4 regions of the Hymenobacter nivis genome follow, and region 4 is predicted to be linked to each of the others. Evidence: riboswitches for the same ligand, from Rfam matches in the RefSeq annotation. Region 4 holds a riboswitch; each other region holds the start of a gene.
The links. Region 4 has a riboswitch for cobalamin ahead of DDQ68_RS14490 (acyl-CoA thioesterase). Riboswitches for the same ligand answer to the same signal wherever they lie in the genome.
Positions count from the first base shown of each region.

Region 1: linked by a shared signal. The riboswitch ahead of DDQ68_RS22780 (carboxypeptidase regulatory-like domain-containing protein) and the one ahead of DDQ68_RS14490 (acyl-CoA thioesterase) in region 4 are both predicted to bind cobalamin.
Region 2: linked by a shared signal. The riboswitch ahead of DDQ68_RS09630 ((2Fe-2S) ferredoxin domain-containing protein) and the one ahead of DDQ68_RS14490 (acyl-CoA thioesterase) in region 4 are both predicted to bind cobalamin.
Region 3: linked by a shared signal. The riboswitch ahead of DDQ68_RS01400 (ABC transporter substrate-binding protein) and the one ahead of DDQ68_RS14490 (acyl-CoA thioesterase) in region 4 are both predicted to bind cobalamin.

Region 1 is NZ_CP029145.1:2,194,066-2,201,004, forward strand. Features, by position in the region: gene cobN (cobaltochelatase subunit CobN) at 1-955, opposite strand, end outside; gene DDQ68_RS09695 (hypothetical protein) at 1,216-1,863, shown strand; cobalamin riboswitch at 1,909-2,108, shown strand; gene DDQ68_RS22780 (carboxypeptidase regulatory-like domain-containing protein) at 2,325-2,630, shown strand; gene bluB (5,6-dimethylbenzimidazole synthase) at 2,627-3,286, shown strand; gene DDQ68_RS09710 (cobyric acid synthase) at 3,330-4,802, shown strand; gene DDQ68_RS09715 (aminotransferase class I/II-fold pyridoxal phosphate-dependent enzyme) at 4,819-5,847, shown strand; gene cbiB (adenosylcobinamide-phosphate synthase CbiB) at 5,826-6,779, shown strand; gene DDQ68_RS09725 (cobyrinic acid a,c-diamide synthase CobB) at 6,744-6,939, opposite strand, start outside.
Region 2 is NZ_CP029145.1:2,173,622-2,180,560, forward strand. Features, by position in the region: partial or broken gene DDQ68_RS24740 (hypothetical protein) at 1-5, opposite strand, end outside; gene DDQ68_RS24745 (IS1 family transposase) at 5-400, opposite strand; gene DDQ68_RS09610 (ISAs1 family transposase) at 420-908, opposite strand; partial or broken gene DDQ68_RS09615 (IS481 family transposase) at 973-1,938, opposite strand; gene DDQ68_RS22775 (hypothetical protein) at 2,119-2,277, shown strand; gene DDQ68_RS09620 (IS701 family transposase) at 2,380-3,384, shown strand; gene DDQ68_RS09625 (transposase-like zinc-binding domain-containing protein) at 3,388-3,633, opposite strand; cobalamin riboswitch at 3,831-4,022, shown strand; gene DDQ68_RS09630 ((2Fe-2S) ferredoxin domain-containing protein) at 4,146-4,451, shown strand; gene DDQ68_RS09635 (NAD-dependent epimerase/dehydratase family protein) at 4,497-5,345, shown strand; gene cobA (uroporphyrinogen-III C-methyltransferase) at 5,332-6,117, shown strand; gene DDQ68_RS09645 (sirohydrochlorin chelatase) at 6,125-6,939, shown strand, end outside.
Region 3 is NZ_CP029145.1:342,216-349,154, forward strand. Features, by position in the region: gene DDQ68_RS24370 (hypothetical protein) at 1-186, opposite strand, end outside; gene DDQ68_RS01385 (hypothetical protein) at 675-1,313, shown strand; gene DDQ68_RS01390 (IS701 family transposase) at 1,326-2,339, shown strand; gene DDQ68_RS01395 (AAA family ATPase) at 2,440-2,973, shown strand; cobalamin riboswitch at 3,017-3,216, shown strand; gene DDQ68_RS01400 (ABC transporter substrate-binding protein) at 3,433-4,470, shown strand; gene DDQ68_RS01405 (iron chelate uptake ABC transporter family permease subunit) at 4,467-5,558, shown strand; gene DDQ68_RS01410 (ABC transporter ATP-binding protein) at 5,792-6,826, shown strand; gene DDQ68_RS01415 (TonB-dependent receptor) at 6,926-6,939, shown strand, end outside.
Region 4 is NZ_CP029145.1:3,267,900-3,274,838, forward strand. Features, by position in the region: gene rsmI (16S rRNA (cytidine(1402)-2'-O)-methyltransferase) at 1-349, opposite strand, end outside; gene DDQ68_RS14475 (hypothetical protein) at 459-977, shown strand; gene DDQ68_RS14480 (hypothetical protein) at 1,032-1,238, shown strand; gene crtD (1-hydroxycarotenoid 3,4-desaturase CrtD) at 1,394-2,860, opposite strand; cobalamin riboswitch at 2,986-3,186, shown strand; gene DDQ68_RS14490 (acyl-CoA thioesterase) at 3,341-3,745, shown strand; gene DDQ68_RS14495 (class I SAM-dependent rRNA methyltransferase) at 3,837-5,045, opposite strand; gene DDQ68_RS14500 (SRPBCC family protein) at 5,065-5,505, opposite strand; gene DDQ68_RS14505 (PD40 domain-containing protein) at 5,556-6,939, opposite strand, start outside.

The sequences.
Region 1 (6,939 bases), 1.1 Mb from region 4:
GCCAGTCGGCGAGGTTGCCGTTTTCGGGCAAGTCGGGATGGTAGAGACCGTGCTCGGGCAGCGTGGCCGGGGGCTCGTAGCCGAAGCCGGTGAGCAGCAGGTGGTCGGCCAGGTAATGCAGCAGAGCGGTGAGGTTGGCGTGGCCGCCGGCCTGCAGGTAGGCCAGGGCCTCGTGCAGCACACCCGGCGACACCGTGGACACGGCCGCCAGTTCGGGGTTTAAGTCGCCCGCGCCACTGATTACCAGCAGGTGCTGGCCCTGTGCCTGCGCCCGCCGCACCAACTCCTGAAAGCCGGGAATGCTGCTCGGCCGCCCCAGCACGCGCAGCACAATGACCCGCGCGGCGGCTAGCTCACGGTCGAGCAGCTGGGCCATGTGGGTTTCATTTTTAATGGCCAGCAAATTAATTCCCACCGTTTTGGGGAAATCGGCGGGTAGCCCCTGCACGCTGCGGTGCAGGGTGAGCAGGTCGGTTTCGGCGTGGGTGAGGAAAACAATACCCTCGGCCGCGATGGGCGGAGCCGCCCCGGCCGCGACGGCCGTTTCGGCTCCGGTCCAGCTGTAGAACTGAAACACGTACTCGGCCAGCTCGGCGGGCGGGGCCAGATAGCCATCGGTGGCCACCAGGCTGTCGATGTAATCGAAAATAGCCAGTATCTGCCAGTCGCTGTTGATGGAGTGAAACCACGTCGAACGGCCATCGAAGAGCAGCGTCACCACGTTGGCCAGCGTGCAGGGGCCCAGGCAGCCACCCTTGGTCATGTGCACGGTGTTGCGTAGCTTGCGACGCAGCCACTCGCTTTTGTACAATTCCACGGGCACGGCAGCGTAGCCCCTGTCCACGCGCCCGCAGCAGCAGGCGTTATAGCAGTAGGAAAGGTGGCCCCGGCGCTGCACCAGGTTGATGGCTTTCCCATCGGTGCGGACTACGCGCTGGCGTTTGATTTCGCGCATGGTTGTATGAGAATAAATGGTGTGTTTAGCGAAGGCAATTTGTTGGATAAGCAGATTTTATCTCAGCAGGTTTTAGTAACTAGTGGCGGCGACAGGGTGTTTAACTGGCGCAAGGTATTCGCCTACCAGAGTTGCTACAATCAGTCCCCCGGTAAGTTTGCCCAATCTTCGCCAGCCAGTCCATCAAACGAGCGGGCTACCCTCGGGATTTACCGCTCAGTCTGAATTAGCACTTTAAAAAGATATCTTCTTCTGCGTCAATGTTAAATCCGTTATTCCTTGACTCCATTTTGCTAGGGGTACAGCACTCCTTCGAGCCCGACCACATGGCCGCCGTGGCGGTGCTGGCCACCGAGCAAAAAAAGGGTACGGGACGATTGTGGCGCGTCATTTGGCGCTCGTCGCACTGGGCATTGGGGCACTCGCTAACGCTCGTGGTGTTTGCCAGCCTCATTTTGCTGCTGAAGTCAACGCTTTCGCTCCACATCGCGGCACAGGTGGAGCTGGCTATCGGGCCACTTATGATATGGCTGGGAGTACTGGCTATTCGGCGCAACTTCCGCCAAGTAAAACCTTTACCCGTGCTAATAACCCCACCAGCGCCCGCGGGGCTTAGCCGCTCATTCTGGGTGGGGATGGTGCATGGGCTGGCCGGCACCGGGGGGGCCTGCACCATTGCCCTCACCCTGGCGGCCCGCAACACCACGGCCGCCGTGTGGATTATCGTGCTCCAAAGTGCCGGTATTCTAATTTCCATGACAACTTACGGGTGCCTGTTTGCCTTTTCGACGGCACGTTTCTCAAGCCAGTGGCAGCCCTCGCTCAAGTGGCTCAACTATGCGGTGGGGGCTTTTTCAATTGGGATTGGAATTTATACGCTGGTAGAAAGCGCGCAGGGGCTGGGATAATGTTGTGTCGAGCCCTGCCCCGCTCACAAAACGACTTCATCCCCTACCTTCGTCCCAACAATTGGTAGTCGCTTCCGCGGTGCGGGGCGACTTTAAAAGGGAATCCGGTGTAATTCCGGGACAGTCTCCGCTGCTGTAACCCCCTCCAAAGCTGCCCGATATACAATACCACTGTCCGGTTCCGGATGGGAAGGTCGTCGGTTAGTGGGGGAAGTCAGAAGACCTGCCGTTTGCTTCATACAGTCCCGGCCTTCGGCAGAAAGGCACGTCGTACCATGCCCAACCCCTCGCTCCTCCCCGGCTGTGCCGGGGGAATAGTCTACCATAGTTGTTGTTGGCGTAAGGCCGCTTGGCGGAGCCGTTTGCTCACCCCGGACCCGCGCCGCGCCGGGCAGCACCTTACCCCATTATTTAGCTCAAAATCAGTATTTTGGAGCCTGTACGCGATTGGTCTAGTTGTTGTGCACCCGGCGGCGGCCCAAGGTACGGTGGCCCTGCGGGGCACCGTAGCCGACTCGCTCTCGGGTTGGCCGTTGGTGGGCGTGAGCGCAGGGCTGGTGGGCCAGCCCCGCGGCGCCAGCACCGATGCGCTGGGGCAGTTTCGGCTCGGTGAACTCAAGCCGGGCACGTATGCGCTACGCATCGGCACACTGGGCTATACGTTTAAAAATCAGTTGATAACCTTGGTAGCAGACGAGATGCGGGTTGTGGCTATTACCTTGGCCTCCGCGCTGCTTCTTCACTTTGCCAATCCCTTACCTGCTTGAACCAGTTCAGCCCCGCCGAGATTGAAGCCGTGTACCGGGCGATAGCCGAGCGCCGCGACATCCGCCATTTTCTGCCCGACCCCGTTGCCCCCGAGGTGCTGCACCGCCTACTGCAAGCCGCCCACCAGGCCCCGAGCGTAGGATTCATGCAGCCCTGGCGCTTCCTGCGCATCACCGACCCGGCCCTGCGGGGCGCCTTGCACCAGCTCGTGGAGCAAGAGCGGCTGCGTACCGCCGAAGCCTTGGGAGAGCGGGCCAGCGCGTTTTTGCAGTTGAAAGTAGAAGGCCTCCGCGAGTGCGGCGAAGTGCTGGTGGCCGCCCTCATGGCAGGGCGGGAGGCGCACATTTTCGGCCGGCGCACGCTACCCGAAATGGACCTCGCCTCGGTGTCATGCGCCATCCAAAACCTGTGGCTAGCCGCCCGCGCCGAAGGCCTCGGCATGGGGTGGGTGTCGATTTTTGACCCCGAACAAGTTCGTTTGGCCTTGCAGATGCCGGACGGGGCGCAGCCCGTGGCCATCCTCTGCCTGGGCCACGTGGCAGAGTTTTACCCCCGCCCCATGCTCGAAACCGCGGGCTGGGCGAGCCGGATGAGCCTTCCCGAGCTGGTGTTTGAGAACTATTGGCCAGCGGCGACTGCCCCGGGCCAAGGGTAATACTTGGTCCTTTTACCCGCCCTTCCTACTCTATACCTTCCCCATGCTTCGTCCCATTATGTTTGTCGGCACCGCGTCGGATGTGGGCAAGAGCGTCATTACGGCGGGTTTTTGCCGCATTTTTCGACAGGACGGACACAGCCCCGCGCCGTTTAAGGCGCAAAATATGAGCCTGAACAGCTACGTAACCCCCGAGGGGCTCGAAATTGGCCGGGCCCAGGCGGTGCAGGCCGAGGCCGCCGGCATCCCGTGCCACGTCGACATGAACCCAGTGCTCCTCAAGCCGACCTCCGACCAGGCCTCGCAGGTGGTGCTCAACGGCCGGCCCATCGGCACGCAGTCGGCCTACGAATACTTCCGCGAAAACGACCGGCAGGAACTGTTTGCCGCCGCCACCCAAGCTTTCGACCGGCTGGCGGCGCGCCATTCGCCGGTGGTGCTGGAGGGCGCGGGCAGCATCTCGGAGCTAAACCTGAAGCGCCGCGATATCACCAACCTGCGCATGGCCCGCCACGCCGGAGCCGCCACCTACCTCATTGCCGACATCGACCGGGGCGGGGTATTTGGCAGTGTGTACGGCTCGCTGGCCCTGCTGGAACCTGAGGAAAAAGCCTGCATAAAAGGCATTATCATTAATAAATTTCGGGGCGATGCGCGGCTGTTTGCCGATGGCCGGCAGCAGCTCGAAGCCCTGACCGGCGTGCCGGTAGTGGGCGTGCTGCCCTACTTCCGCGATATTTTTGTGGAGGAGGAAGACTCCGTGGCTCTGGCCTACAAGCGCCGCGCGGCCGGGCCGGCCGGCCGGGTACGGGTAGCCGTGGTGCTGCTGGGGCGGCTGTCGAATTTCACCGACTTCGACACCCTGAGCCACGACGCCCGCGTCGACCTGTTCTTTACTCGTGAGGCGGACGAAATCGGCGAGGCTGACATCATCATCCTGCCCGGCAGCAAAAACACCATCGCCGACCTAAAAGCACTCACTAACAGCGGCTTGGGGGCGGCCATCGTGCGGGCCCACCGCACGGGCAAAACCGTGGTGGGCATCTGCGGGGGCTACCAGATGCTGGGCCGCTCGGTGGAAGACCCCAACGGGGTGGAAGGCCCGGTGCCCGCCGCCGCCGGGCTGGGGCTGCTGCCCGTGCGCACGGTGCTGCAAGGCGAAAAAACCACCCGGCAACGGCGGTTTGCCTTCCGGGGCAGCGCGGCCGCCGACTGCCTGGGCTACGAAATCCACATGGGCCAAACCACTGCCGAGGGCCCTCCGCAGCCCGTGGCCACGCTCGACGACGGCACCCCCGACGGCTACTTTGCCGGGCCACGCTGCTGGGGTACCTACCTGCACGGCATTCTCGACAATCCGGCGGTTATCGATTTTTTAGTGGCCCCCTACACCGAACAAAAAGCGAGCGCGCCGCTTGACTTCGCCGCCTTTAAAAACGCGCAATACGACCGGCTGGCGGCCCTTATCCGCGAAAACGTGGACCTGCCGCAGATTTACGCGGCCCTGCGCAACTGATTACCCGCAACTATCCATGCTCCACGGACACGGCGACGACGCCTACCGCCATCCCCACGCCATCGTGGCCGATTTCAGCACCAACGTCTGGTACGGCGGCGAGCCGGCGGGCCTGAAGGACTACGTGTTCAGCCAATGGCGCACCGTGAACCGCTACCCCGAGGTGCTGGCCGAAAGCCTTGCCGCCCGGGCAGCCGCCCACCACGGCCTGCCCCCCGGCCAGGTGCTGATGAGCAGCGGCACCACCGAAAGCATCTACCTAATCGCCCAGGCCTGGGCCGGAAAACGCACTACCGTTGTCACGCCCGCCTTTGCCGAATACGAGGACGCGGCCCGGCGGCACGGCCACCAACTCAGCTTTTTGGCGTGGGAGCAGTTGAGGGCGGACGGGCCGCTGGCGGCGGATGTGGTGTTCGTCTGCAACCCCAACAATCCCACCGGCAGCGTGCTCACCGAGCCGGCGCTGGCCGCGCTGCTGGCGCGTAACCCGCAGACTGTATTCGTGCTCGACGAGGCGTTTATCGAATTCACGACCAGCATTGCCACGGCCCGGCCACTGCTCGACCGGTTCGACAACTTGCTCATTCTGCGCTCGATGACCAAAGCCTACGCCATTCCGGGCCTGCGGCTGGGGTATGTGCTGGCTTCGGAAAGCCTTATTGCCCGGCTTACCCACGAAAAAGCCCCGTGGACGGTGAATGCCCTGGCGGCGGCGGCGGGCCATTTTATCTTCGAGCACTTCGCGGCCGTGCAGCCGCCAACCGCGCAGCTGCTGGCCGAACGCGTCAGCTTTGCCACGCGGCTGGCCGCTAACGACTCGTTGGCTATTGTGCCCAGCCATACCCACTACTTTGTGGGTGCTTTGCGGCACGGCACGGCGGCCGCCCTGAAAAGCTGGCTGCTGGCGCGACACGGCCTGCTCATCCGGGACGCGACCAACTTTCGGGGCCTCACGCCGGCTCACTTCCGACTGTGCACCCGGCACCCGGCCGACAACCAATTGCTTATCAACGCCCTGCGCGAATGGACCGATTTACCCGCATAGCCGCGCCGCTGGCCCTGGGCTATGCTCTCGACCTGCTGCTGGCCGACCCCGAAGGCTGGCCCCATCCGGTGCGCGCGTACGGCGCGCTCATCGCCGCCGGGGAGCAGCGGCTAAACCACGGTTCGCACCGCTTGGCCAAGGGTGCGGTGCTGGCGGGCGGCCTGGTGGGCGGCACCTTCGGGGCGTTTCTCGTGCTGGAAAAGGCTTTGCGGCACTGCCCGGCCCCCGTGGCCGTGGCGGTCAACAGTGCCTGGGTGTTCTTCGGCCTGGCCAATACGGGCCTGGTGCGCGAGGGCCGGGCCGTGTTTGAGGTGTTGGAGCAGGACGGCTTAGCCGCCGGACGGCGCCAGCTGGCGCGCATCGTGGGGCGTGACACGGCCGGGCTCGATGCCCAGCAAATACGCACGGCCGTGTTCGAAAGCCTGGCCGAAAACCTGAGCGATGGCGTGGTGGCCCCGCTGCTGTATTATGCCCTGGCTGGCGTGCCCGGCCTGATGGCCTATAAAATGGTGAACACCCTCGACTCGATGGTGGGCTACCGCAGCCCACGCTACGAGCAGTTCGGCAAGTTTGCCGCCCGGCTCGACGACGTGGCCAACCTGCTGCCCGCCCGCCTCACGGCCGGGCTGCTGGCCCTGCTGGCTGGCAGCGGACGAGGGTTTCGGTTCATCTTCACCTACGGCAACCAGCACAAAAGCCCCAACGCCGGCTATCCAGAGGCTGCCTTGGCCGGCGTGCTCAACTGCCGCTTCGGAGGGGCGCACTCTTATCACGGGCAGCTCGTGTCCAAGCCCTATATCGGCCATAACCCCCGCCCGCTGGCGCCCCAGGAAATCAACCGCGTGGCGCGGCTCAACCACGCGGTGTGCGCTGCCGTGGTGGTGGGCATGGCGGGGCTACTGTGGTGGCACAACCGCCGCCGTCTGCAATAGCTGCCGGATGAAAGCGGAATTCTCGCCCCAGTACAAGTGCACGTACGAAGCCCACGCATTGCCCTCGCGGTAGAGCTGCGCTGGCACGGCCCCGCCTTTGGCGTTGCGGAGCTGCGCGGGTACGGGTACCAGGCCGTGGTCCTCCAGGCGGGAATAGTGA
Region 2 (6,939 bases), 1.1 Mb from region 4:
TCTTCTACCCACCAGAGCCAGCGCTGCTGCTTTTTGTCGCGTACAACCGACCACCTCTCGTCGGCATACTGCCCCAAGTTAGCTCCCGGCTCCGGCGCGTAAGTGGGATGGCACGGGGGGCAGTGCCTTCCGGCTTCAATCTTTTTTTTAGCTCGCCCATCCCGGTTTGAGGACGGATGCCCAACACCCTGGCTGTATCCCGTATCCCGCTGCCATTCCGGGCCATGTCCATGATTTTAGCCCGCACGCCCACCGCATGCACTTTATGGCGGTAGCGTAGTTGAAAGGTGCGGCGGCAGGCCGTGCAGCGGTAGCGCTGGGTGCCATCGGTGGCTTTGCCGTGCCGATAGACGGCATCCGGTTGCTGACAGGACGGGCAGAGAACGGGTTCTAAAACCATCCCAAAAGATATGCCCTCTCTACATACTCAACACACGACCGCCTAGCGTAACATCCAGGTGCCAGTGGAACTTGTTTTCGATGGCCCAGTGGTAGCGTATGGCGGCTGTGGCCTGGGCGGGCTTAAGGGTGGCGCGGCTGCTCGGGTAATAGCGCACAGCCTGCGGCTGGGGCGGTTCGTCTGCGGAATAGCGGGTGGTTTCGACCCGGTCCAGGGCGGCCAGCCCCGGCCAGCGGCTTTGCTCATCGACCCAGCGTAAGTCGGTTTGCACGCCGACGTGCGTGCAGAGCGGGGTGTTGTGGGAGGCCAGACTCCAGGATTCGAGCGTCTGCCGGGCGGACACCTGGGCCAGGGCGCGTTCGGCTGCGGCCAACAGTGTAGCCTGATTGCCCTGGAGGGCCAGCCGGTGATCGCCGCCTTGGTGGCTGATTTGGGCCGCAATGACCGGCTGACACCTGAGCGCATCGAAACTGACGAGGCAGCCGCGCACGTAGAGCAGGGTCGGCACATCGGGGCTGGCGGGCCCGTTTCTGTCCTTTGCCCGCCGTGGCTACCTGGGCCAGGCTCAAGCCCTAGGTGTATGGTCCCGGTGTATGGGGAAGGGGTTTTTTGGTTGGGTCGCGATGAAAGATAGTAGGATTTTTTCGCCATTCCGCACAGATAAATTCGTGCGGGGTCAGGCCCTTCAAGCGCTTGAGCCGCTTGGCGTAGTTGTAAGCCAGCAAAAAGGCTTGTAAGTGACTGGCCAACTGCGCGCTCGTCTCGTAGTGAAACTGCTTAATCGTGGCTTCCTTCACCGTCCGGTTCATCCGCTCCACCTGCCCATTGGTCCAGGGGTGAGCGGGCTTGGTAAAGCGCTGCTCGATGCCCCACTCGTCGCAGAGCTGGCCGAACGGATGGCGACCAACTTTCGTATGATGCGGCAAGTTTCAGAATTGAATACCGTTGTCTGTCAATAGCTTATGCACCTTGTAGGGAATCTGCGGCAAGACCCGGCGCAAAAAGTCCGTGGCGATGGCCTGCGTGGCCTGTGGCTGTAACTCAGCGAAGGCCAGCTTGCTGGTGCGGTCAATGGCCACAAACAAATACTGCTTGCCTTCTTCCGTCTGGACTTCGGCAAAATCCACGTGCAGGTAGCCCAGCTCGTAGGCCTTAAACAGCGCCTTACCCGCCCCAGCTGCCGGCTCGTCGGCCGGGGGTAAGCGGCTGATGCCGTGGCGTTGGAAGCAGCGGTGCAGGGCCGAGCGGCTCAGGTGCGGAAGCGTCTCCTGCAAGGCATAGAGGCAGTCATCGAGTGGCAGCAGCGTGTGCTGGCGGAAGAGCACGATAGCCGCCTCTTCCACGGGAGTGAGCACGGTGGAGGCCGGTTTGGGGCCGCGCACAGCCTCTTCCGTACTGGTACGCCGCCGCCACTTGCGCACGGTGCCCTGGGTCAAGCCCAGGCGCTTGGCTAGCGTTTGTACGCCTTCTGTACTTTGCTGGATAAGGCGCCGAGTTGCCGGCGTTGTGGTGGCGCAGCCGTGTGGTACTTTTCCCATAGAGTTGCCTGAAAGCTACGACAAAAGTCCCCTTTCCCATCCCCTGGGACTATACACCTAGCCAGTTGCGCCACGGTCGGGACCAGGTGCAAGGCCCGCGGGCCGGCGCCGCGCAGTGTTTTGCCATCGATGCAGACCTGACCGATTTGGTCGGCTGGTAGCAACTGCCGCGTCCAAGCCTTGAAAGACCCGTCGAAAGGTATCGTCGGACGGAATGCCGTTGTCCAGGCAGCGGTAGCGCCGGAAGACGGCCTCTTTCTACTGGCCAAACTAGGCGATTTCCTCAAAATCATCGGCCCCACTCATCACGGCTATGATGCTGATAACAAGTATGTTTAGTAATTTATGGCGAAAGTTTTGGTAGTGGTCTATTGAAGAGTGAGGTTATAATTATCAATTACATAGGACTTACGCAAAAAGTGTAACTTGAAAGGAAAAGCCATGAAAGTGACGGCACAACTGTACGGGCAGTTTTTGGTGAGCAGCCAGGTCAACTACACGGGGACGTATCTGGCCGAGCATCTGGAGGGCCTCTCGCACGACAACGTGCGCTATTTTCTCAAAACCCGGCGTTTCACCCCCCGCCAGCTCTGGCAGCAAGTACGCCCACAGGTGATGCTCAGCGCGCGGGGCTACGTCCTGTTTGACGACACGGTGCTCGACAAGCACCACAGCCGGCGCATCGAACTCGTACGCCGCCAGTACAGCGGCAACGCCCACGGCGTGATTGCCGGCATCGGCCTGGTGACGTGTGTGTACGTCAACCCCGAAACCGACCAGTTCTGGCTCATTGACTACCGCCTTTTCGCCCCCGACACCGACGGCAAGACCAAGCTCGACCATGTGGCCGACATGCTCGGGCAATTGGCCCCGCGCAGTATCCCATACCGCACGGTGCTCATGGATAGCTGGTACGCCACCACGGCCCTGTTCAAGTGGCTGCTGGACGAAGGCAAAACATTTTACTGCCCGCTGAAAAGCAACCGGCTCGTCGATGATTCCGGCGGCCAGCAGCCCTACCAGCCCGTGGCCTGCCTGTGCTGGTCGGCCGCCGAAGTAGAAGCTGGCAAAATCCTGAAAGTGAAGGGCATGCCCAAAGATTGCAAACTGAAACTCTTCCGCGTACTGGTGTCCACCCACCGGACGGACTACCTCCTCACCAACGAGGTTGAGCCCTTGCACACGGCCGCTGCCGAACACGAAAGCAGCGTCCGCTGGACGATTGAGCAGTTTCACCGCGAACTCAAGCAACTCACCGGCGTGCAGGCCTGCCAGTGCCGGCTGGCCCGCAGTCAGCGCAATCATATTGCCCTGGCCGTGCGCGCTTGGACCTGCCTTAAACAAGCCGCCTACCAAACCAAACAAACCGTCTATCAGCTCAAACAAGGCTTTTTGGATGAGTATATGCGACATGAATTACGCCAGCCTTCGCTCGCGTTTGCGTAAGTCCTATATTAGCCTGGCGATGGTCATCCGCGCCACGCCGGTGGCGCGCACGATGCTACGCTGGGAATTCCGTTCGGTGAGCAAGGCTTCGACCTGGGCGTACTGCGCCGCTTTGGCGAGCGCCGCCGGCACAAACCGCGCTTGGTACCCGCACGCTTTGCACTGGTATTTGGGCTGGCCGCCCTGCGTGCCGTTGCGGCGGATGTGTTCGCTGCCGTAGCGGGCACACAAATGTTGCGTATAAACCATGCCCTAATTTACTGCTTCACTCTCCAATAGACCACCGCCAAAGTTTTTATTCTGCCGACGAAAGCCCGGTACGTCGGCTAAGCAGGTGGGTAGTGACATCAAACCAATGACGTGAGCCGCAAATTTACCCCGATGCACATAGTGCGGTTAGTCTGGGGGAAGGAGGGCAAATACGGCTAAATGGTCGGGGCAACCCTACCTTTGCGCCGTTGATTGGTGTGCATTCGCTTGCGAATGCCCTTAAAAGGGAATCCGGTGTAAATCCGGAGCAGTTCCCGCTGCTGTAAGTTCAGCCCCGCACCTGAGAATAGATGTCACTGTAGCGCCGGCTATGGGAAGGCCTCAGTTGTTGAACGAGCCAGAAGACCTGCCAGTCAGCATTACCTCCACCTTGCTTTCGGGAGAAAAGCTGTGGGTTACCAGTTTAGTACCGCAGAGACTGCTGGTTGCTCGTTCCTTTTGCCCGGTGGCGGGCCAGCTTCCTAATCGGGCTGGCTTAGTTGCTACTGCTCATGGCAAAAGACCTTTCCACCGTTCAGCGCATTGCCTTTATCTGCAATGGCGACTCTTGCCTGAAAAAAGGGGCGGCGGATACGACCACGCACATTCGGGCGGCCATTGTGCAGGCAGGGGCCAAGGGCCAGCTGCACACGGTCCGGACCCAGTGCACTGACCAGTGCCTGCACGGCCCGGTGGTCTTCATTCATCCCGAGGGCACTTGGTACCAGCACCTCACGGCCGACAAGGCAGCGGCGTTGGTAGCGGACCATCTACTGGCCGGGGAGCTACTGGCGGAATCGGTTTTGTATCAGGGTTGACCAGCGACACGGCGCGCACTTATGTCTTCTATTTCCCCCCTTCCCTTGCTTTCCCAATCAGCCCATCAGCCCATCAGCGTGCTGGGCGGCGGCTGGCTGGGCCTTCCCCTGGCCCAGTACCTGCAAGTGCATGGTTATGAGATGTGCGTTTCCCGCACCAGTGCCGCTGGCGTATCGGAAGTGAGCCGGTTGGGGTTGAACGCTTTTGCCATCGAGCTGGCAGCAGGAAACGCCTTGTCTGACAGCCCTTTCTGGCACGCGCCGACGCTCCTTATTACGGTGCCGCCCCAACCGGGCAAACCCAAGGACGAGCAGCTGGCGCAATTCGAGCGACTCATCGAGCGGGCGCGGGCCAGCGGGGTGCGGCAGGTACTGTACATCAGCTCCACTTCAGTTTACGGTGATAATGAGCAACTTGCTACCGAGGATATTGCGCCGGCACCGACTAAGCCGGGCGGCATGGTGGTGTATCAACTCGAACAGCTACTCCAGCGGGAACCGGCGTTCCGCACCACGGTGCTGCGGTTTGGCGGGTTAATCGGCTACGACCGGCTGCCGGATAGTGCGGCGGCCATCGAGCGCCGCCGCCGGGCCATCGATACGCCCATGAATGTGATTCACCGCGACGACTGCGTGCGCATCATCCACGAAATCGTACGCCAGCAGGCCTGGGGGGAGGTATTTAATGCCAGTGCCGACGCTCATCCCACGCGGCGGGCTTACTACGCCGCGGCGGCCCGAGCCCGGGACTTTACGCTGCCCGATATGGGACCCGTCCAGCCGCAACCCCACAAAGTAGTAAGCTCCGAGAAACTAAAAGCCCGGCTGAATTACCAGTTTCTATTTCCCAACCCGTTAGCCATTTTTGAGCAACCCGCGCGTGACATCCTCTAACGATACCTCTGCGCCCCTGGTAAGCATTGTCGGAGCCGGGCCCGGAGCCGCCGACTTGCTCACGGTGCGGGCCCTGCGCCGGTTGGGGCAGGCCGATGTGGTGCTCTACGACAACCTCGTTTCGGCGGAGGTAATGGCCCTGTGTGCCCCTGACGCCACGCTCATTTATTCGGGCAAAAAATACGGCGACCACGTAGACCCCCGGCAGCGGCAGCAGGAAATAAACGAAGCAATGGTGGCGTATGCCCGGCAGGGCAAGCGCGTGGTTCGACTGAAGTCCGGCGACCCCTTCATCTTCGGGCGGGCAGCGGAGGAAATCCGGTATCTGACGGCGCAGCAGGTGCCCTACGAGGTAGTGCCGGGGCTCACGGCGGGCCTGGCGGCGGCCAGCCTGGTGCACATCCCGGTTACCGAGCGCAACCACAGCAACGCGGTGCTGCTGTGCACGGCGCACACGGCCAATTACGATTTTGAGCAGCTCGACGCGCTGGCCAACATGCTGCGCACGGGCACCACCCTGGTGATGTACATGGGCCTGAGCAATATGCCGCAGGTAGTGGCAAAGCTGCAAGCGGCGGTCGGTCCGGACGCGGTCTACGTATCGGCCATCTCACACGTGTCGGGTTCGCAGCAAAGACTGGTGACGGCCCTGCTGCCGGATATTGAGGCGGCGCTGGCCCAGGCCGCCCTGCCCATGCCGGTGGTGTTCATCATCGGTAAGTACGCCTGCTCGCTCGATGAGGCGGCGGCCCACCTTCATTCTTTAAGCTAACTAACTCATGGCAACCAAACAAGGCATTCTGATTTGTGGGCACGGCAGCCGGGATAAAGCAGGTACCGCGGGCTTTCAGGAGCTGGTGGCCGGCCTCGTGCCGCGCTACCCCGACCGGGTCATCGACTACGGCTTTTTGGAGTTTGCCCACCCCATTTACGCCGCCGCCGTCGAGCGGATGTACCAGCAGGGCGTGCGCAACATCACGGCCATCCCGGCTATTCTATTCGCCGGCGGCCACGCCAAGAACGACATTCCGTTCGAGATGAACTCGCTGCAACAGCAGTACCCGGACCTGAAAATCACGCTGGGCCGGCACCTGGGCATCTCGGCCCCGCTCCTGCAGCTAGCCCGCCAGATGGTGGAGCAGGCCGAGGCCGGCCTCCCGCCCGTGCCCCGCGAAGAGTGCTGCCTGCTGCTGGTGGGCCGCGGCACCAACGACCCCGACGCCAACTCGGAAGTCGCCAAGCTCACGCGCCTCATCTGGGAGGGCCTGGGCTTCGGCTTCGCTACCACCGCCTACGTGGGCGTGACCAAACCGCTGCTGGCCGACACGCTGCCGCTGGTCGAGAGCTTGCCCTACCGGCGGGTGATAGTGCTCCCGGTGTTCCTCTTCACCGGCGTGCTGCTCAAGCGAATCTATAGCCAGGTGGAGGCGCACCAGGCCGCCTCAGCCAAGGAATATGTCTGCACCACTTCCTTTGGCAGCGACGAATTGCTGCTGCGAGCCGTGGACGAGCGCATCAACGAGGTGGAGTTTGGCAGCCCCAACATGAACTGCCAGCTCTGCAAGTACCGCATTCAAATGATTGGTTTTGAAGA
Region 3 (6,939 bases), 2.1 Mb from region 4:
ACCCCGAAAATCCTGTTGGTTGCCCTGCATTAGCTGCTGTCGTGGCAGTACCACCATCGGCGGGCCGAGGTTTAGCGCGTGGTGCAGGGGCCAGTGGGCGTCGCCGTTAGCGCTTCCGACGAATAGGGCGAAGTAGTGGCTTATAATGTGGGTAACTAGACTGCCCTGCAACAGGGGGAGCGGCACCGCCTAGTGGGGCTTGGGGGCTGCTGGCCGAAACATGGCAGCATACCAGTGCCGTGCAGCCCTCCGATGAAGAAGATATTGTGCGGGTGCAGGACGATTTCAGGCGCTAAACAACCATAACATGGCCTTAATGGATGTGCATTATTCGAACCGCCTGAACGGACTGTGGCTCCGGTGGCTTACGCTGGGCTTGGCCGCCTTGCTCGGCACCGCCGGTTGCGGGCCGGCCCGCCGCCTCACAGTGGGCCGGCAGGGGGTGCACTGGGCACCGCGCTTCCGCGAGCCAATAACTATTGTGGCGGTGGTCCAAAGCAGGATGATACCGGACCTTTAGTTTGTTAATTAAGTCAGCTTAAAAACACGTCAGGAAAGCTGGAAGGACGAATATTCAGACATCATAAATTGAGTGAAATACCGAAATCATCTCGCTTTGGACCACCGCCCTTTTTTTAATTGCTCCACGAGCGTATTCCCATCCTTTTCCTTTCGTGAAACACCTGTTTCTTTTCGTACTGCTCCTGCTGGCTTCGGGCAGTGGCTACGCCCAAAAAACCAAAACCACCGGTGGCGCTGCCACCAGCGCCGCGATGGCGGGCCAGCGCTGGCCGATCGGCAAAGCCAAAGCCAATGCTTGGTACAAAGCCCATTCCTGGATGTCAGGGGCCAATTTTATTCCCAGTACGGCCATCAACCAGCTCGAAATGTGGCAGGCCGCCACGTTCGACCTCACCACCATCGACCGGGAACTGGGCTACGCCGAGGGCATTGGGTTCAATACCATGCGCGTGTTTCTGCACAGCTTGGCGTATCAGGAAGACCCGGCGGGCTTCAAAAAGCGCGTCGACCAGTACCTGGGCCTGGCCGTCAAGCACCACATTCAGACGCTGTTTGTGTTTTTGGACGACTGCTGGAACAAGGAGGCCAAGCCCAGCCCCCAGCCGGCCCCCAAAACGGGCGTACATAATTCGGGCTGGGCACAGGGCCCCGGCGACCCGGCCTCGCGCGACTCGGCCACCTTCAGCAAGCTCCAACCGTATGTGACCGACGTACTCCGTACGTTTGCCCACGACAAGCGCGGCCTGCTCTGGGACTTATCGGACTTACGCACAGGGCGTAATTTGGGCTAAAAACGACCTTTTATGCTAACCCAAAGGACCTGCATTGATTTTTTGCTCAACACCCCGCGCAATTATATAGGGGCGCATTTGGCCGTCCACCTGCCAGAGATGAGCCACGATCAGGTATATCGCTTTTTGCGCAATAACACGTTTTCGGCGGGTCAGTTACGGGAGTTGGTACAGCCTTTGGTAGCCGACTCACCCGAAGCATTTCTGCTGGTGGATGATAGTGTGCAGGATAAGCGCTACAGTCGCTTCATTGAAGTAGCGCAGCGACAATATTCGGGCAATGTGCACGGGTTGGTCACGGGCATTGGGCTGGTTAATCTATTCCACAGCAGCGGCGAAAGCGGTGATTTTCTGTCGCTAGACTTCCGCATATACGCTCCTGCTCAGGACGGGCTGACGAAAAACGACCACTTCCAGGCCATGTTCAAACAAGTGGTGGAAGAGGGAAAAATTCAGGCCCGCACCCTGCTCTTTGATAGTTGGTATGCCAACAGCGAGAACCTGAAAGTGATTGAGCAAGCCGGTTGGACGTTTTTCACCACCCTGAAAAGCAATCGGTTAGTGAGTTTAGGGAAGGAAACGGGCTATCAGTCCCTGAACACGCTCGACCCGCCGGCGGGGGGCTGGAGCCGGGGCGTGGAAGTGCGCCTGCAACAAGTACCGTTTGGGGTCAAACTTTTCAAGCTGGTTACCATAGACGGCAGCATTGAATGGGTGATAACCAATTACTTGGCAGCTCATCTCAATCGGGAAATGGTTATTGAGGCGGTGCAGGTACGCTGGCAGGTGGAGGAGTTTCACCGGAGTTTCAAGCAATTAACGGGTTCCGAGAAATGCCAGTGCCGCAAGGCGCAGGCGCAGCGCAATCATTTGACTTGTTGCTATTTAGTCTGGGTAACGTTGCGGCAATACGCCCGCGCCATCGGCCGCACCATCTACCAGGCCGCCTGCCTACCCTGGGCTGAATGGCTGCGGCAGCAATTGCAGAATTCATCTATTCCTGTTCTTGTACTTGAGGCTGCGTAAGTTTTATTAAATATTGAAAAAGTGATTCTTATTTAGGAAAGAGGTCTAATGGTTATCTAGTTGTATGATTGAGCCTTTGTAATTGAGCGTAATAATAAAAATGCCCCTTTACGTCATCTCCGGGGGGCCCGGGGCCGGTAAAACTACGCTGCTGGGGGCCCTGCGAGCCGCTGGCTTCGCGGGGGCTGATGAAGTGTCGCGCCAGCTCATCCAGGAGCAGGTGGCGCTGGGTAGCGGCCGGGTGCCGTGGCTCGATTTGGCAGGCTTTGCCGAACTGGCGATGGCCCGCATGGTGGCCGACCACGCGGCGGCGTCGCGGCGCGGCGGCGTCACATTTTTTGACCGCGGGCTACCTGATGTCGTTGCCTACCTAGAGGTTGCGGGGCTACTCGTGCCGGCTGCGTGCTACGCCGCAGTGGCGGCGCACCCATACCAGCCGGTGGTGTTTTTGGCGCCGCCGTGGGCTGATATTTACGTGAACGACGCCGAGCGCTGGCAGACGTTTGCCGAGGCCACGGTGCTGCACGGGGCCCTGCGGCGCACCTACCAGCGGTTGGGTTTTGCGGTGCTGGAATTGCCTAAAACCACGGTGGCGGCGCGCGTGGCCTTCGTGCGGGCGGCGGCTGGACTGTAGCCAAATTTGGGGCTCCAGCGCACGGCGGCCAATAATTCAGCCTACCTTTGCACCAACAAATGGTAATCGTTTCCGCGGTGCGGAACGATTTTAAAAGGGAAGCCGGTGTAATTCCGGGACAGTCTCCGCTGCTGTAACCCCCTCACCAACCGACCGATACACGGCGCCACTGTCCTCTTGGGGATGGGAAGGCCATCGGCCGGCGGGGGAAGTCAGAAGACCTGCCGCTTGCTCCATACAGTCACAGCTTTCGGCAGAAAGGCTCGTTGTACCATGCCCAACCCCCCGCTTCCCGCTGGCTGTGCCGGCGGCAAACCCCCTTTTTTTGCTGTTTGGCGCACCCTCACGCTATCGGCTCTGCTGCTGGTGGGGCCCCGGCCCGGCGTTGGCCAAACGACAATTTCCCCGGCGGCTACCCCTCGGGCAGCGGTCGCCGGGGCGCCGCGTGGGCGCACTGCGGTGCAGTACGCCAAGGGCTTCACCATCAGCTACGTAGCGGGCGGCAAGCTGGTCACCATCCTGAGCCCGTTCGAGCAGAAAACCACGGCTACACGCTACCTGCTGGTGCCCCGCGGGGCGGGGCGGCCAGCGGGCTACGCCGATGCCCACGTCATCGAAACGCCGCTGCGGAGCCTTGTGGCCCTATCGTCGATGCACGTAGCGCTGGCCGATTTCCTGGGGGCCGCCGACCTGGTAGTGGGCTTGGGTAGCTTCAAGTACGCCTCGGCCGCGCCGGTGCGGCAGCGCATCGCCGCCGGCAAGATTTACGAGGTAGGCCAGGGCAAAGAGCTTAACAACGAAGAGCTTATTGCCCATCACCCCGACCTGGTGATGGCCACCGGCTGGCCCGGCGAAAGCCTGGCGCGCTTCCAGACGCTGGAAGCCGCTGGCGTGCCCGTCATGATTAACTCCGAGTGGGTGGAAACCACGCCCCTGGCCCGCGCCGAGTGGGTAAAAGTGCTGGCCGCGCTGCTCAACAAGGAAGATTTGGTGAACCGGAAATTTGACCAGGTGGCCCGCTCCTACCACCGCTTGGCGGCCCTAGGCCACTACGCCGCCCAGCGGCCTAAAGTGGTTGTTGGCCTGCCGTTTAAGGACGTGTGGTACGTGCCCGATACCGACAGCTACCTCACGCAGTTCCTGCGCGACGCGGGCTGCACCTACGCCTGGGACCAGGCCCGGGCCCCCAGCGGCAGCCTGGCGCTGTCGTTCGAAACCGTGGCTCCCGTGGCCCTCACCGCCGACTACTGGCTGCAAACCGGCACCGCCGCCACCAAGGCCGATATCCTGGCCCAGGATGCGCGCTACGCCGCCTTCGCGCCCTTCCAAACCGGCCGCGTGTACAACAACAACCGCCGCACCAACGCCCAGGGCTCCAACGACTATTGGGAATCGGGGGCGGTGCGGCCCGACCTCGTGCTGTCGGATTTGATCAAGATTTTGCACCCCGAGCTGCTGCCCTCGTGGCAGCTCTACTATTACCAGTGGCTGAAATGAGCACGGCCCAACTGGCGGCCGCGCCGCCGTCGCTGGTCGCGGCCGGGCGGCGGCGCACGGCTTGGCTGCTGGCCCTGGCGGGGCTGGTGGCCCTGGGCTTCGTGCTCGACATTGCCCTGGGCCCCGTGCGCATCCCGCTGGCGGCGGTGGTGAAGATTCTGCTGGGCCAGGCGGCCGACAACCCGGCCTGGGCGTTCATCGTGAGGGAGATTCGCCTGCCCAAGGCCCTGACGGCGCTGGCCGTGGGCAGTGGCCTGGCTGTGAGCGGCTTGCAGATGCAAACGCTGTTTCGTAACCCGCTGGCGGGGCCCTCAGTACTGGGCCTCACGGCGGGGGCGGGGCTGGGCGTGGCCGCCGTAATGCTGGCCGGGGGCAGCGGCGCAGCGGGCGGCTTCGCCATCCGGGCGCTGGGCGTGGGCGGCAGTTGGGGCTTGGTGCTGGCCGCCACCGCCGGCGCCGCCCTGGTGATGGCCCTGGTGATGGCCCTCTCGGCCCGGGTGCGCGACAACGTGGTGCTACTTATTGTGGGCCTGATGGTTAGCAGCGTCACCGGGGCCATTGTCGGCCTATGGCAATACTTCAGTGCCCCCGAGCAGATTCAGGAATATTTGCTTTGGACGTTCGGCTCGCTGGGCGGCGTGGTGGGGCCCCACCTGGTGGTGCTGGCGGCCGTAGTGACAGTGGGGCTGGGGCTGGCTTTTGCCTCGGCCAAGCCGCTGAATGCCCTGCTGCTGGGCGAAAACTACGCCCGCAGCATGGGCCTGACCGTGGGCCGGGCGCGCACAAGTATCATCCTCAGTACCAGCTTGCTGGCGGGAGCCATCACGGCGTTTTGTGGGCCGATTGGCTTCGTGGGTATCGCCGTGCCGCACCTCACCCGGGGCTTGCTGCGCACCGCCGACCACCGCGTGCTGCTGCCCGGCGCCTGCCTGGTGGGGGCCGCCCTCACGCTGGGCTGCGACTGCCTGGCCCAGCTCCCCGGCAGCCAAACCGTCCTCCCGCTGAGCATCGTCACCTCGCTGCTGGGGGCCCCGGTGGTACTGTGGGTGGTGCTGCGCCGCAATAGCGTTCGCTCGTCGTTTTCCTGAAAAACTGGAAGTAAAAAATGGAGTTATCGAATCACCATTCGACTGTCATGCAAAGCGTAGCGAAGCATCTCTCCCGCGGCAGCAATTAATGGGTAGTCAGCGGGAGAAATACTTCGCTGCGCTCTGCATGACCGCCTTTTTTTATTGCAATTATCCTTTTGCTACTCATTGATTGCTAGTGCACTCCCCGCGCACTAGCAACCGACAACTACCAAACAATAACTAAATCCCTCATGCCCAACCCTGCGCCGCTGCTGACCGCCGAGGACCTGGCGGTGGGTTATATGAACAGAAAGACGCCCCACCCGGTGGCCGGGCCCCTGCGCCTGGCCCTGTGGCCCGGCGAGCTGGTCTGCCTGCTGGGGCCCAACGGCGCGGGCAAAAGCACGCTGCTGCGCACGCTGGCCGGCTTGCAGCCGCCGCTTGGCGGGCGGCTCGATCTGGGCGGGTGGCCGCTGGCGGCGATGGGGGCCCCCGAACGCGCCCGCCAGCTCAGCATCGTGCTCACCGACCGCGTGGACGCCGGCAACCTCGCCGTGCGCGAGCTGGTGCGCCTGGGTCGCCACCCGCACACCGGCTGGCTGGGCAGCCTCTCGGCCCACGACGAAGCCCGGGTGCAAGCTGCCTTGGAAGCCACTGGTACCGAAATCTTCGCCGACCGCCCGGTGGGTGAATTGAGCGACGGCGAGCGCCAGAAAGTGCTGCTGGCCCGCGCCCTCGCCCAGGACACGCCGGTGGTACTGCTCGACGAACCCACGGCCCACCTCGACCTGCCCAACCGTGTGGCTCTCATGCGCTTGCTGCACCAGCTGGCCCGCACCACGGGCAAGGCCATCCTGCTCTCGACCCACGAGCTGGACCTGGCCCTGCAAGCCGCCGACCGCGTGTGGCTGCTACCCGCCGATGGGCCCCTGCGCACCGGCACGCCCGAGGATTTGGTGCTGAGCGGGGCCTTTGCGGCGGCGTTTGCGCGGGAGGGGCTGGCCTTCGACGCGGGCACCGGCACCTTCGCTCTGCACGCGCCCACGGGGCCCCCGGTGCAGCTGGTAGGGGAGGGCGCCGCCGCTTTCTGGACGCGCCGGGCCCTGGAGCGCGAGGGCTTCGTGCCCACCACAGGGCCCGCCGCCCTGCGCGTGACGGCCCCCGCCGGCCCCGACCTGGGGCCCTGGTTGAGCCAAGTACCGGGCCAGGCCGCCCAGTCCCACGCCACCATCGGTGCGCTGCTGCGGACGATGCGTCAAGTTAATAGTAACCAATTGGTTGACTAATTAGCAAAGTGCCCGTCCTCATTTAAACAGATAATTAGAACAAATACTTAGTCGCTGGAAATCAGATAATTCATTCACAATGATCCCTTCCGCTTGCATATGAAAAAACGTTT
Region 4 (6,939 bases):
CGGTGGGGCCCGGCAGGCACTCCACGGCCAGGCCGCGGGCCAGGCACTCGCGCACCAGCAGGAAGCCAGGGTCGGAGATGCCGGGCGTGCCAGCGTCGCTCACCAGGGCCATCTTTTCGCCCTTTTCGAGGCGCTCCAGCAGGCGCGGCACCTGCTGGTGCTCGTTGTGGAGGTGGTAGCTGAGGAGCGGTTTTTTCAGGCCCAGGTGCTGGAGCAGGCGGCCGCTGACGCGGGTATCTTCGGCTAGCACCAGGTCGGCCTCGCCCAGCACGCGGATGGCCCGCAGGGTGATGTCCTCCAGGTTGCCGATGGGCGTGGGCACGAGGGTGAGGGCGGGAGCGTCGGGCATGGGGGCAAAGGTACGGGGCCCCGGGTTGGGGCTCCTTTACAACCCAAAGGGCCCAACCATAGTACACCCTTCTACTACCTGCTTTGCTTTCAACTTCATTTTCTATCCCATGCCCGTCGACCCGAACAACCGCCCCATCCGCGTCATCAACGACGACACTACCGACGAGGAAATGCGCGCCGGCCACCACATTCCCAACGCCGACCCACCCAAGAACGAGGCGGCCCGCGGCGGCTTTGGCAACCGCGACGGCAAGCAGGGCTTCGGCTCCGACACGGCCGGCGGCGCAACGGCCCTGGGCGTGAACGAGGACGCTGATGCGATGACGCCCCCCGCCGACAACATGCGCTCGGACGACGAGGGCCGCGATGCCCGCGCTGACCAAGACTTGCCGGCCCTCGAAACCTACGACGACGACCCCGACCTGGTGGCCGTGCACAACCCCGGCGGCCCCGTGGACGAGCTCGACGCCGACGACCGCCGCAAGGGGCCCGACGAAATGGAAAACCCCAAGTCGCGCGTAGGCATGGGCGAGATGGAGCCTAAGCCCCTCAAGCCCATCACCGGCACCGATACCAACGCCGAGCTGACCGACTTCAACGCCACCGACACGGCCATCGACCAGTAGCCAAGCTGGGGGCCCTACCCAGTAGTTCTTTTTCCCACCTAACCCATTTATACCATGCCTACCCACCACGATAACCGGAAGGACCGCGACAACTCCGACGAGCACAACCTCGAAGGCAAACCAAAAGCCGGCGTGCTACCGGTGGACGATTTTAGCGAAGCCAAGGAAGAGCAGCTGGAAAAAGATGCGCTGGACGCTGGCGTCACCCACCCCAACCGAGGCCACGACAAGCCCAGCATCGACAAGCCGGCCTACGATTAGTATTGCCTTTCCGAATATAGAAAGCGCCTCGCCTTACCCGGCGGGGCGCTTTTTTGTCATTCCGAGCGCAGCGAGGAAGCTGAATTAGGGCCCCCAGATTCCTCGCTACGCTCGGAATGACACGTTGTGCACGGGGTATCCGCCGCAGAACTACGCTACCCAATCAGCTCCGCCACAATCTTAGCCGATAATAAGCACAGCGGGATACCGCCGCCGGGGTGCACCGAGCCGCCGCAGAAGTACAGGCCGTCGAGCCGGCCCGAGAAGTTGGGGTGGCGTAGGAAGGCCGCCAGCGGGTTGTTGCTGGAGCTGCCGTACAGGGCCCCGCCGGACGATGACGTGTCGGCGGCAATGCCGGGCGGGGTCCAGATTTTTTCGGCTTTGATGAGCGGCTCGATGGCCACGCCCAGGGCCCCGGACAGCCGGGCCAGCACGAGGCGGCGCGTTTTATGGGTGAGAGCATCCCAGTCCTGACCTTCGTCGTGGGGCACGTTCACCATTACGAACCAGTTTTCGTGACCAGCCGGGGCGTCGGCGGGCGTTTTTTTGGACGTGACGTTGACGTACACCGTCACGTCGTCGGCCACGGTTTTATCCTCGAAAATGGCCTGGAATTCCTGCTGGTAATCGCTGGAAAAGAAGATGTTGTGCAAGTCCAACTCGGGAAATTCGCGAGCGATACCCCAGTAGAAAATCAGCGCCGAGGAGGAGCGCGGCTGGGCCAGCGTGCGCTCGGGCGCGGGCTGAGTGGGCAGTAGGCGGCGGTAGGTAGGCACCACGTCCATGTTGCTCACCACCAAGCCGAAGTCGTACACGTCGTGGGCCGTGCGCAGGCCCGTGATGTGTTTATCAGCCACCAAAATCTCCTCTACCGGCTCGTTGAACCGAAATTTCACTCCGAATTCTTCGGCTAGGCGGTACAGGCTTTCGGCAATGGCGTAGATGCCGCCCACGGGGTAGAACGCGCCAATGCCGTGCTCCAGGTGCGGAATCATGCTCAGCGTGGCGGGGGCCTGGTACGGGTCGGAGCCGTTGTAGGTGGCGTAGCGGTCGAAGAGCTGCACCAGGCGCGGGTCGGCAAAGGCCTTGGCGTGGCGCTGGTGCATGGTGCCGAGCAGGCCCAGCGCCGGCAGGGCCCCCACGGCCTTCAGGGTTTCGGGGCTGAAGTAGGTACCGGCCTTGTGCAGCGACTTGTGTAAAAACGTGCCCGCCGTGGCATCGTAGGCCTTGCCGCTGCGCGCCAGAAACTGCGTGACGGTGGCCGCCGGGGCCCCCAGCTTTTCCTCCACTTCGGCAGCAAACTTGTCCGCCTCGGCCCAGGCCGCTAGGCGCGTGCCGTCGGCGAAGAAGTAGTTGGTAATCGGGTCGAGCCGCTCGTAACGAAAATAATCGGTAGGCTCTCGGTGGGCCAGCCGGAAAATGTCATCCACCAGCTGCGGCAGCGTGAACAGCGAGGGCCCCGCATCGAAGCGGTAGCCGCCGGGCAGCTCAAACTGGTGCATTTTGCCGCCAAACGAGGGCCCCGCCTCGAACACCGTAACGGCGTGGCCAGCCACGGCCAGCCGCACGGCGGCGGCCAGCCCCGCCACTCCCGCCCCGATGACGGCCACGGGCGGCCGCATGGGCACTCGGTTTTTCTGTTGCGTATTCACTGCATTGCTAACCGCGATGCCCGGGGTAGAAGTTTGGGCCCCAGCGCTAAAAATGCTTCTTACCTTCGCGGCAGGTTACCGCTGCTTCGATTTTTCTAAATCAACCAGCGGCCGGTTTTTGGCCCTCGGGCCGGAATGAAAAGGGAATCGGGTGCAACTCCCGAACAGACGCGCTACTGTAAGTGCCACCCCGGCCGGGGCCCCTAGTTTTCCATTGGCAGGGCCCCCAGGCTGGCCGAGAAGGAAGGGCCCCGGCGGCGCAAAGTCAGGAGACCTGCCGGCCGCCATTTGATGCTTCCCTCGCGCTTTGGGGCTCCGCATCAGGTTTGGCACCGCCGGCAAGCCGGCTTCCGCACTACGGAAGCCGGGGCCGGTACGGCCACGCCTGGGCACGCGCACCACCGGGCAAGGAACGACGCACTCCACCGTTTTACCCTTACGCTCAGCTTTATGCAAGACCTTGCCGACCAGATTGCCCGCGCCGAGACGCGCATCTTCAAAGCCGTTTTCCCCGGCACCACCAACCACTACGATACGCTATTTGGCGGGGCTACCCTGCACATGATGGACGAGGTGGCCTTCATCACGGCCACCCGCTTCTCGCGCCTCAAAATGGTCACCGTATCGTCCGACCGGGTCGATTTTACGCACCCCATCCCCGGCGGCACGCTGGTCGAACTCATCGGCAATGTGGTGCGCGTGGGCACCACCAGCCTGCAAGTACGGGTCGAATTGTACGTCGAACAGATGTATTCAGAAGAGCGCCTGCTGGCCGTCACCGGCTCCTTCACCTTCGTAGCCCTGGACGACGCCCGCCGCCCCACGCCCATCCGGCCGGTGGCGGCAGCCATCTAAACAGTTGGGGCCCTCTCTCATTGCAGTGTGCGAAAAAAGAGGGTCCCAGCTATGTATTAAATGAACGGCGCAAGGCACCTAGTCCACGCTACTACTCCACGGCCAGCACCAGCCCTTTCAGGTACGCGCCCTCCGGGTGGAAGAGGCTCACGGGGTGGTCGGCAGGCTGGGTGAGGCGGTGCAGGATGCGGGCGGGGCGGCCGGCTTCGATGGCGGCGGCCAGCACAGCGCCTTCAAACAGCTCGGGGCTAACTACTTGCGAGCAGCTGAATGTAAAGAGCAGCCCACCCGGCGCCAGGTGCGCGATGCCCGCGGCGTTGAGGCGCTTGTAGCCCATGAGGGCAGCGTGCCGGGCCCCCATGTGCTTGGCGAAGGCGGGCGGGTCGAGTACGAGCAGGTCGTACGCGGCGGGGTGGTTTTTGAGGAAGCCGAGCACGTCGTCGGCGTAGGCGGCGTGGCGGTCGGCATGGGGGGCCAGGGCGGCGTTGCGCTCGGTGAGGGCAATGGCCTTCTTGCTGGAGTCGACGGAGTGCACCACCTCGGCCCCGGCGGCCAGGGCGTACACCGAGAAGCCGCCCGTGTAGCAGAACGTGTTCAGCACGCGGCGGCCGGCGGCGTAGCGGGCCAGCAGGGCCCGGTTGTCGCGCTGGTCGATGAAGAAACCAGTTTTCTGACCCGTCTCCCAGTCGATGGCAAACTGGTGGCCGTTCTCGGTCACGAGGTGCTCGGTGCCGGTGCTTTCGCCGAACAGGTAGCCATTCTGAGCGTCGGGTACGGCGTTGCCGGGCACGGTTTCGGCGCTTTTGTCGAAGATGGCGCGCAGCTTGTCGCCGAACACCACGCGCAGCGCGTCCGCTATTTCGGGGCGGGCGCGGTACATGCCCACGCTGTGGGCCTGCACCACGGCCACGTCGCCGTACACGTCAATGATGAGGCCGGGCAGGCCGTCGCCTTCGGCGTGCACCAGGCGGAACACGTTGGTACCGGCCGCGCCGGTCAGGGCCAGGCGCTGGCGCAATTGGTAGGCATTGCTGAGTTTGCGCACCCAAAAATCGGGCGTCGGCAACTCGGTTTCGGGTCCAAAATCGAGCATGCGCACGGCAATGGAGCCGCCGCCCGAGAAGTGGCCCATGCCCAGCAGCTCGCCGTCGGCGGCTTCCACGCGCACGGCGTCGCCCTCACCCGCGTCGCCCTTGAAGCGGGCAATGGCCCCCGAGAACACCCAGGGGTGGCGGCGGCGCAAGGAATGGTCTTTTCCGTTTTTGAGGACGATGGTGGCGGGCGAAGTCGAGTAGCTCATAGGCCCGCAAAGGTACGCCTCACCGAAACCAGCGCCGGTAGATGGGCTTGCGCCAAGCAAACTGCGCCCACATGGCCGGGTAAACTAGCACGTCCAGGGCCCTGAAAGCGGTGCGGTACTCCAGGTTGTCCACAATGATGCTGCCGCCCCGGGGCCCCGGCTCAATGAGGTGGCGGTGCCGCCAGTAGCGCAGCGGCGGGGGCAGGCGCCGGCCCTCGTCCACGAAGTAGTGGGTGCCGTCGGGCAGCACGCCGTCGTCGGTGATGAGCGACGTCCAGGACAGCTTTTTGATGCCGGTGTTCAGCTCGATTTCCACCACGTCGCCGGTGCGGCTGCCATCGTAGCGCACCAGCTTCAGCTTCGGAAACGGCGGGGCCAGCGCCAAAAACAGCTCGCGGGTAAACCCCGCCATTACGTGGGCGGGGTCCTGGCCCACAGCAGTACGAAGGATAACGCGCATATCCAGGCTTACGCCGGGGCCCCGGTTTGGTTGGCGCCGCACCGGGCGCCCTACCGCCAGTCGGGTAGGTTGCCGTCGGCAAACAGCAGGGTGCGGTTACGGCCGTCGGGTTCGGTCACCCACACGTCGGGGGCCGAGCGGTTGTCGTTGGGTGTATTCACGAAGTATAGCCGAAAGCCATCGGGCGCGTAGTGCGGGTACAGATCGTTGGTGCCGAGCTTCTTACCCCCGCCACTACCGCTGGTGCTACTGCCCGAAACGTCCACCGCCGCCGAACCGTCGAGGCGCTGCAAGTAAATGCGCGCGTCGAGCTGCCGGCCACCGGCATCGTCGAAGCCGGCCGCGTCGTGGGTGTAGGCCACCGTGCGCCCATCGATGCTGAAGGCGGGCGAATCGACGCGGCCGGGCAGGTTGCCTACCAGCGTCACCAGGCCACTGCCGTCGGTATTCCCGAGCAGAATTTCCGAGTCGAACACGTTAGGCCCCACGGTTTGCACCGCAATGCGGCCGCCGCCTTGGGCCGTCCAGTCGCACTCGCGGAAGTGGCGGCCGGCGGGGGCCGTAGCAATTTGCACCAGGCCCGTACCGTCGCGGTTCACGCGGTATAGCTGGTCGTAATGCGCATACAGCAGCTGGGCCCCGTCGGGCGACCAGCAGTAGCCCACGCCGGGGTTGTTGTAGCCCTCGGCCGCCAGCGTGGTAATGCGCCGCTTGTTGGAGCCGTCGCGGCTCATGGTGTACAGCTGGAACTGCCCTGTAGCGTTGGAGGCGTAGGCCACCAAATCGAGGTTGGGGCTGAGCCGGGGGGCCGTTTCCACGAAGGCCGAGCTGGTGAGCTGCACGAGGTTGGCCCCGGCTTCGTTCGCCGAATAGATGTCGGCGTTACCGTTCACGGTGCGCACAAACAGGAAGCGGTTGTCGGGCAGGGCCTTAGTTTGGAAGCTCCAGACAGGGCCCCGGGCGGCAACACCGGCGGGGTTGCGCACCGTCACCTGCCAGTAGTAGGTGGTATTGAAGCGCAGGCTCGGGGCCAGCACCGTAGTGTCGCGGGCGTTGCTCAGCAGGGTGCGCTGGTTAAGGTTGTTGCTCTCGTACAGCACCACATCGTACTTCAGCGAGTCGCTTTTGAGGGCCCCGGCGGCGGGACGCCAGCTTAGCTGCACGTCGGCGGGCTGCCCGGTGGCGCCCACTGTGGGCGTGGGCCGCGCGGCCACGCCGGGCGTGTTGGTGGTGGCGGTTTTGTTCAACAGCAGCACCACCGACTGAGGTTGGCCGTTGGTTATGGTGGCGCTGCCGGTAGTGGCATCGTAGGTGGCGCGGCGGGCGGCCACGCTCACGAGGCCCGTAGGTACGGAGGTAATGACGACTTGGCCCTTGGCGTCAGTCACGAACGAGCCAGTAGCGGGCGTGGTGCTCACGGCCACGTTGGCCAGC